Regions from separate parts of the Pseudocitrobacter sp. 73 genome, predicted to be linked through region 1. Evidence: predicted binding sites of a transcription regulator. Region 1 holds the regulator's gene; each other region holds the start of a gene.
The links. Region 1 encodes Fur, which represses iron uptake genes when iron is present. Its sites were predicted from a motif close to ATAATAATGAGAACNACTATCAA; they were not measured.
Positions count from the first base shown of each region.

Region 2: F0Q32_RS16365 (siderophore-interacting protein) is a predicted target of Fur. The motif match lies at 954-976, and genes of this name have one in related genera.
Region 3: sufA (Fe-S cluster assembly scaffold SufA) is a predicted target of Fur. The motif match lies at 1,337-1,359, and genes of this name have one in related genera.

Region 1 is NZ_VTZO01000020.1:163,354-165,625, forward strand. It holds gene F0Q32_RS19560 (LysR family transcriptional regulator) at 1-701, shown strand, start outside; gene fur (ferric iron uptake transcriptional regulator) at 754-1,206, opposite strand; gene fldA (flavodoxin FldA) at 1,488-2,018, opposite strand; gene ybfE (LexA regulated protein) at 2,169-2,272, opposite strand, start outside.
Region 2 is NZ_VTZO01000015.1:82,102-84,373, forward strand. It holds gene F0Q32_RS16365 (siderophore-interacting protein) at 140-904, opposite strand; gene F0Q32_RS16370 (PadR family transcriptional regulator) at 1,153-1,743, shown strand; gene F0Q32_RS16375 (PAS domain-containing methyl-accepting chemotaxis protein) at 1,740-2,272, opposite strand, start outside.
Region 3 is NZ_VTZO01000008.1:221,435-223,706, forward strand. It holds gene sufB (Fe-S cluster assembly protein SufB) at 1-916, opposite strand, end outside; gene sufA (Fe-S cluster assembly scaffold SufA) at 928-1,296, opposite strand; gene F0Q32_RS08335 (YegP family protein) at 1,669-1,860, shown strand; gene menI (1,4-dihydroxy-2-naphthoyl-CoA hydrolase) at 1,897-2,272, opposite strand, start outside.

The DNA.
Region 1 (2,272 bases):
CACTTACTTGCCAGGGGAAATTGTTCTACCCCGAGGCGTGCGAATTTCTGGTGCGTTACCGCGAATTGCGGAAATTTGCCGGGGATATCAAACGGGGGGCGACAGCCAAACTCGCCCTCGGGTTTGGGCTATCGACATATTCTCTTACGCCGCAATGGATTAATACTTTTCAGGCGCGTTTTCCTGATGTCACCGTCTCGCTCAACAACATTCCTTCAAGCGTGCAGTGCCGAATGCTGCTCGAAGGAGCGCTGCATATTGGTTTCTTGCGGCTGCCCGTTCTGCCGCCTCTGTCACATTTTGTGATTAAACAGGAGCGTCTGGTGCTTGCCGTTCCCGCGAATGCGTCTGTAAAAGAAGGATTACATCATCTTGTTGAACACTATCCGTTATTACGTCTCAGTACGCACGCCGCGCCGTGTCTGGCTGAGCAGGTTCGCATCATCCTCGCCGAGCAGTTTCCCGATGTGCATGCGGTATCCGTTTCCGACGATATGCATTCTTTACTGGCGCTGATCGGTGGCGGCAACGGTATTGCCTTTTTGCCTGAGAGTATCTGTAACGTTCTGCCTGCCGGGGTAAAAATGGTCGAACTGGCTAATGTCAAAGTGGGGTGGGAAATTGCGATGGCCTGGGATCCTACGCGAGAGCATGAAGGACGGGACAATTTTCTGCGGATGGTGATGGAAATGAAGCCATAGACCACCATAAAAAACCAGCCCGTAAGCTGGTTTTGTCATTTCAGTGTGAAAATTACTTCTCTACACCATCATGTGCGTGTTCATCTTCGCGGCAATCGCCTTCAGCGCAGTGACCATACAGGTACAGGCTGTGGTTGGTTAAGCGGATACCGTGTTTCGCGGCAATTTCACGCTGGCGAGCTTCGATGGAATCATCGCTGAATTCGATAACCTTGCCGCAGTCGAGGCAGATCAGGTGATCGTGATGGTGTTGTTGAGTGAGTTCGAAAACGGACTTACCGCCTTCAAAATTATGGCGCGTTACGATGCCCGCATCATCAAACTGGTTCAGAACACGGTAGACGGTCGCCAGACCAATCTCTTCACCCATGTCGATCAGGCGTTTATATAAGTCTTCCGCGCTGACATGGTGATTGTCTGGTTCCTGAAGCACTTCCAGGATCTTTAACCGGGGAAGTGTGACTTTCAGGCCAGCCTTCTTTAATGCGGTATTGTTGTCAGTCATGCGGAATCTGTCCTGTTGCTAAACGATTGACTTCCAAACGCGGAAGTATCACAGAGAGTGCACCGAGTGTAATGCGTCTCATTATAGAATGACGCCTTCTAAATGAAAACAGCAAGACCCAGGCGAATAAAGATTTCGAAAACGAGGCTTGACCAGCAAACTCGCTAAATTCAGAAGATATTGTACAGATTTGCGCTCAAAAGTTAAAAAATTGTAGCTATTATTTTGATTGCTTTTGCCTATTAATGCGGTGTGATTTAACAATCACACCGCAACAAACATCAGGCGTTTTTGATCTCTTCCAGATGCAGCTCTTCGGAGACCTGTTTAACCCATTTTTCTACACGTTCAGCGGTCAGTTCCGGCTGACGATCTTCATCAATAGCCAGACCCACGAAGTGATCGTCATCAGCCAGGCCTTTAGAGGCTTCGAAGTGGTAACCGGCTGTTGGCCAATGGCCGACGATGGTTGCACCGCGCGGTTCAATGATGTCGCGAATAGTGCCCAGCGCATCACAGAAGTATTCCGCATAGTCTTCCTGGTCGCCGCAGCCGAACAGTGCAACCAGTTTGCCATTGAAATCAACTTCTTCCAGCGTCGGGAAGAAATCATCCCAGTCGCACTGCGCTTCACCGTAGTACCAGGTAGGGATACCCAGCAGCAGAATGTCGAATGCAGCCAGGTCTTCTTTGCTGCTCTTGGCAATGTCATGCACGTCGGCAACGTCTTTACCAAGCTGTTTCTGAATCATTTTTGCGATATTTTCGGTATTGCCGGTGTCGCTACCAAAGAAAATGCCAACGATTGCCATGAGTTAAATAACCTCTTGAAACTTAATGATATGGTGGTGGCGTATTGCCCACAGATAAGGGCAATCATAGCAGAACAGAGAAGGGTGCGGAATCAGCAATCGTACCGGACTGCACACTCTGCTACATGAAAGCGGGGTTTTATGAAATTTTCAGAGCTTTTCCTGCGCGCGAAGCAGGGCTAACTGGCTCATCAGAATCTCTTCGATAAGCTCACTGCGACTCATATCGCGCGCGGTTGCCAGTTCGTTCAGGG
Region 2 (2,272 bases), on a different contig from region 1:
CGCCGCGCCGGGTGGGGCAATACGATTATTTTCGGCAAAGCATAGTCGGAATTTGGCAAATGCGATGTCACCCGACACACCGCGTTTTCAGCTTTTGTAGGTCGGGTAAGCGCAGCGCCACCCGACAAAACCAACGCACTTACTTCTTATGCCAGTACGCCTGAGTCCGCACCAGTTGTTGATCAATCGCGTCATTTTCAAAACGCCTCACCAGTGATTTCGCCACCGCGCCTTCCCCGGTCACCCAGATAAAATAGTCTTCTGCCGGAACGGCCAGCGTCGCCAGCTTATCGGCCACGGCTTGTTCGTGATGACCCACCACCCACTCAATATCAAACTCGCTGAACTCCGCCAGATAGTCCTGATACGCCTCATCCGCGATCGTCACAATGGCCTTAACCTGCGGGCGCGACGGCAGCTGGCGCAGGCTTTCCAGGCGGCGGCGCAACGCAGGCATACCCGATTCATCACACACATAAAGCTGCCAGGCGTAATCCTCCGGCACCACCAGCGAACCACGCGGCCCACCAATCGTTAGCGTATCCCCCCCGCGGGCATTCATCGCCCATGAACTTGCCACGCCGCCATCATGAATAAAGAAGTCATAGGCCAGCTCATGACGCTCGGCGTTGTAGAGAGGCGTGTAGTCTCGCGACTGCGGGCGCACACCATCCGGCCAAACGATCCCTTCGTCGGTCATGGTCGGCGGGGCGATACGTTCGCCGGCCTGAGGGAAAAACAGTTTGGTGTGATCGTCAAAGCCGCGTGAGGAGAAGCCTTCCAGCGCCTCACCACCCAGCACAATGCGCTGAAAAGCGGCGCCGATGCGCTCAACGCGTAACACGGTTAATTCGCGAAAACGCAGTTCATTACGCACACGCTGTGGGTATTTTTTTTCTGTCATAGTGATGTTATCCGTCGCCATCGTGAAAAAATAGATATATCTAAACTTGATGCAAATGATAATGATTGGCAATTAGACAGAAAGCAAGTTTTTTTAAGATATACTTTATATATCGCACAAAAAATTGGGGAAATAAAATTAATTTGTTATATTTCATGAATATATAAAAACACCCCGCCTCACCCTTGCTAAATCCAGACATTTAGATATAAATTAGATATATCGAAACAAAATTAAGGTAAAAAATGATGAGACACTTTTCAGAGTTTGGTCGTGAAGGTCGCGGTGGTCGTGAATGCCATGGTGAGCGCGAATGCCGCGGTGGTCGTGGTGAAGGTCGTCACGGCGGTGGAGGCGGCTTTGGCGGCGGGCGTCGTCAGCGTTTCTTCGGCCATGGCGAGCTGCGTCTGGTGGTACTGGATATCCTCTCCCGCAACGCCAGCCACGGTTACGAGTTGATCAAAGAGATCGAAAACATGACCCAGGGCAACTACAGCCCAAGCCCTGGCGTAATCTACCCGACACTCGACCTGTTGCAGGATCAGGGGCTGATCACCATCCAGGAAGAAGACGGTGGACGTAAAAAAATCGCCATCACCGGGGAAGGCAGTAATGTGCTGGTGGAAAACAAAGAGGTGCTGGAGCAGGTTCAGGCGAAACTGAAACTCCGCATGGTCGGCCACGAACTGCGTAAAGATCCGCAAATGAAACGCGCGCTGGAAAACTTCAAGGCCGTACTGAACCTGAAAGTGAACCAGAGCGAAATCAGCGACGCGCAGCTAAAACAGATTGTTGGCGTGATCGACCGCGCGGCGCTGGAAATTTCACAGCTTGATTAATGCAGTACCGTGACAGCGTCCTGAAGCCGGCTGGCGCGATGTTTTACCATCGCCGACACATGGGCGCTTTCGGCAACCAGCCCGGCATTTTTCTGGGTAATGGCATCCAGTTCCGCCACCGCGCGGGTAATATCCGACAGCCCGTTGGCCTGTTCTGAGGTCGACTGGCTGATTTGTGCAATCAACTGCGTCACATTCTGCACCTGCGCCAGAATATCGTTCATCACCCGCCCCGCCGCGTGAACCTGATCGGCGCCGGAATGCACCTTGCTGGCGCTGGCCTCAATCAGCTTACGAATGTCGTTGGCCGCCGTTGCGCTGCGGCTCGCCAGCTGGCGCACCTCTCCCGCGACCACCGCAAAGCCTTTCCCCTGATCGCCCGCTCGCGCGGCTTCGACCGCCGCATTAAGCGCCAGAATATTGGTCTGGAAAGCAATATCATTGATAAGCGTGGTGATTGAGCCAATCCGCTGCGTGCTGTCAGCAATTTCGTCCATCGTTCTGACCACGCCCTGCATTGCCTGCCCGC
Region 3 (2,272 bases), on a different contig from region 1:
GGGCGCGCTTGGTGACAAAGTTCAGAATACCGCCGGTGTTGTTATCGCCGGGGAACCAGTTTTGTACCGTGGAGTATTTCACTTCCGCATCTTTGTGGATGATAACCTCCACCACCGCCGCGTGAAGCTGATAACTTTCACGCACCGGGGCGGAACACCCTTCGATATAGCTCACATAGCTGCCTTCATCGGCAATCAGGATCGTGCGTTCAAACTGACCGGTTTTTTCGGCGTTAATACGAAAATAGGTCGACAGCTCCATCGGGCAGCGCACACCTTTCGGGATGTAGATAAAGGTGCCATCTGATGCCACCGCCGCGTTCAGTGCGGCAAAAAAGTTATCGTTCGACGGTACCACCGTGCCCAGATACTGTTTCACCAGTTCAGGATGGTCGTGGATCGCTTCGCCAAACGAACAGAAAATAATGCCCTGCTCAGAAAGTTTTTCCCGGTAGGTGGTGGCCACAGAAACCGAGTCGAATATCGCATCGACGGCCACTTCTTTGCCTTCGCGCACCGGTACGCCAAGCTGGTTAAACGCTGCTTCAACTTCATCGGTGAGGAAGGTATTGGCGCCCGTCTGTTGAACCGCGCCCGGTTCAGAGGCACAGGTTTCATCGCAGTTACCGCAGGACGGCGCAGAGTAGTAGCTGTAATCCTGATAATTAAGCGAAGCATAGTTCGCCTTCAACCAGTGCGGCTCTTTCATCTGCTCCCAGGCGTGGAAGGCATTCAGGCGAAACTCGAGCATCCATTCCGGCTCATTGCGTTTCGCTGAAATGGCGCGGACCACCTCTTCGTTGACCCCTTTTGCCAGTTCATCGGTCTTTAACTGGGTGAAGAAGCCCTCTTTGTAATTCAGCGGGCCGCCGGACCAGGTTTTGACATCGTCAGTTGCTTCAGTATTGCGCGTCATAATCGTACCGCCTATACCCCAAAACTTTCGCCGCAGCCGCATTCGTTCTGCGCTTTCGGGTTATGAAATTTAAATATCTGATTTAGTCCTTCGCGCACGTAATCCACTTCGGTGCCGTCAATAAACGGCATCGCCGAAAGAGGCACCCACAGTTTTGCGCCGTCAGACTCAAATAACAGGTCATCGGCATGGGGCTCTATTACCGTATCCAGCACATAGCCAAACCCGGCACAACCGGTCTGCTTCACGCCGAGACGCACGCCCTGCATACCCGGTTGTTTGCTGACCAGATTGCGAATTTGTGTTGCTGCCGCAGGCGTTAACGTCAGGCCACGCCAGGCAAAATCATTCGGATCAAACGTTCCAGAATCTACTTCCATTGGTCTACCTCATCGGTTAAGCCATCAAAGGCATAACACTATGTTAGTGATAATGATTATCACTTCAACCCATCTACAACAGGGGTATTACCTTCGAACCTGTTTTACAGGGGCTTTTTATAAGCATAGACCCTCATTCTGCAGGCAACCGGGATAGATAATTTTTTACAACACATTGAAAAATAATAGATTAGGAAGAGGTCATTACTGGAAGTGGTTGATGAATAAAACATGCATCGCTAATACCTATTTATTTGATAGTTTTTCGGCCTCTCTGTGCCTTTCAGCTCACACCCTTGGTACGCAAACTTGCCGGATCGCTAAATCTGACCTAAATCATTGATGACCCCTTCAATAATATCGGGAGAAATCATGGGTTATTATGTGCTTAAGAAGTCAGAAAAAGACGTTGCGCAGCCGTGGTATTTTTTACTGAAGGCCGATAATCACGAAACCATCGCCACCAGTGAGATGTACTCGAGCAAGGACGCGGCGAAGAAAGGTATTGCCTCCGTTCAGAAGAACGGCGCGAGCGAAACGATTAAAGACGATACGGTGAAATAAGCAAAAGGCCCAGGGATTTGGGCCTTTGCATCTGTTTTACACCACGGCGGTGGTCAGGCGCGATGTGCAACACAAGCGCCCTTCCTCATCGAAAATTTCGATTTGCCACACCTGGCTGCGACGCCCGGTGTGGATCGCTTTACAGACGCCGCGAACCCGGCCGCTACGCACCGAACGGATGTGGTTGGCATTGATTTCCAGCCCGACAACTTTTTGATCGCCCTCGGTACAGAGATAGCCCGCCATTGAGCCCAGTGTCTCGGCCAGAACAACGGACGCTCCACCGTGTAACAGACCGAATGGCTGATGGGTGCGATGGTCTACGGGCATCGTCGCCTCAAGCGCATCATCGGTTAACGCAACATAGCGAATATCCAGCAGCGCCATCATCGTCCCTTCATTCATCGCATTC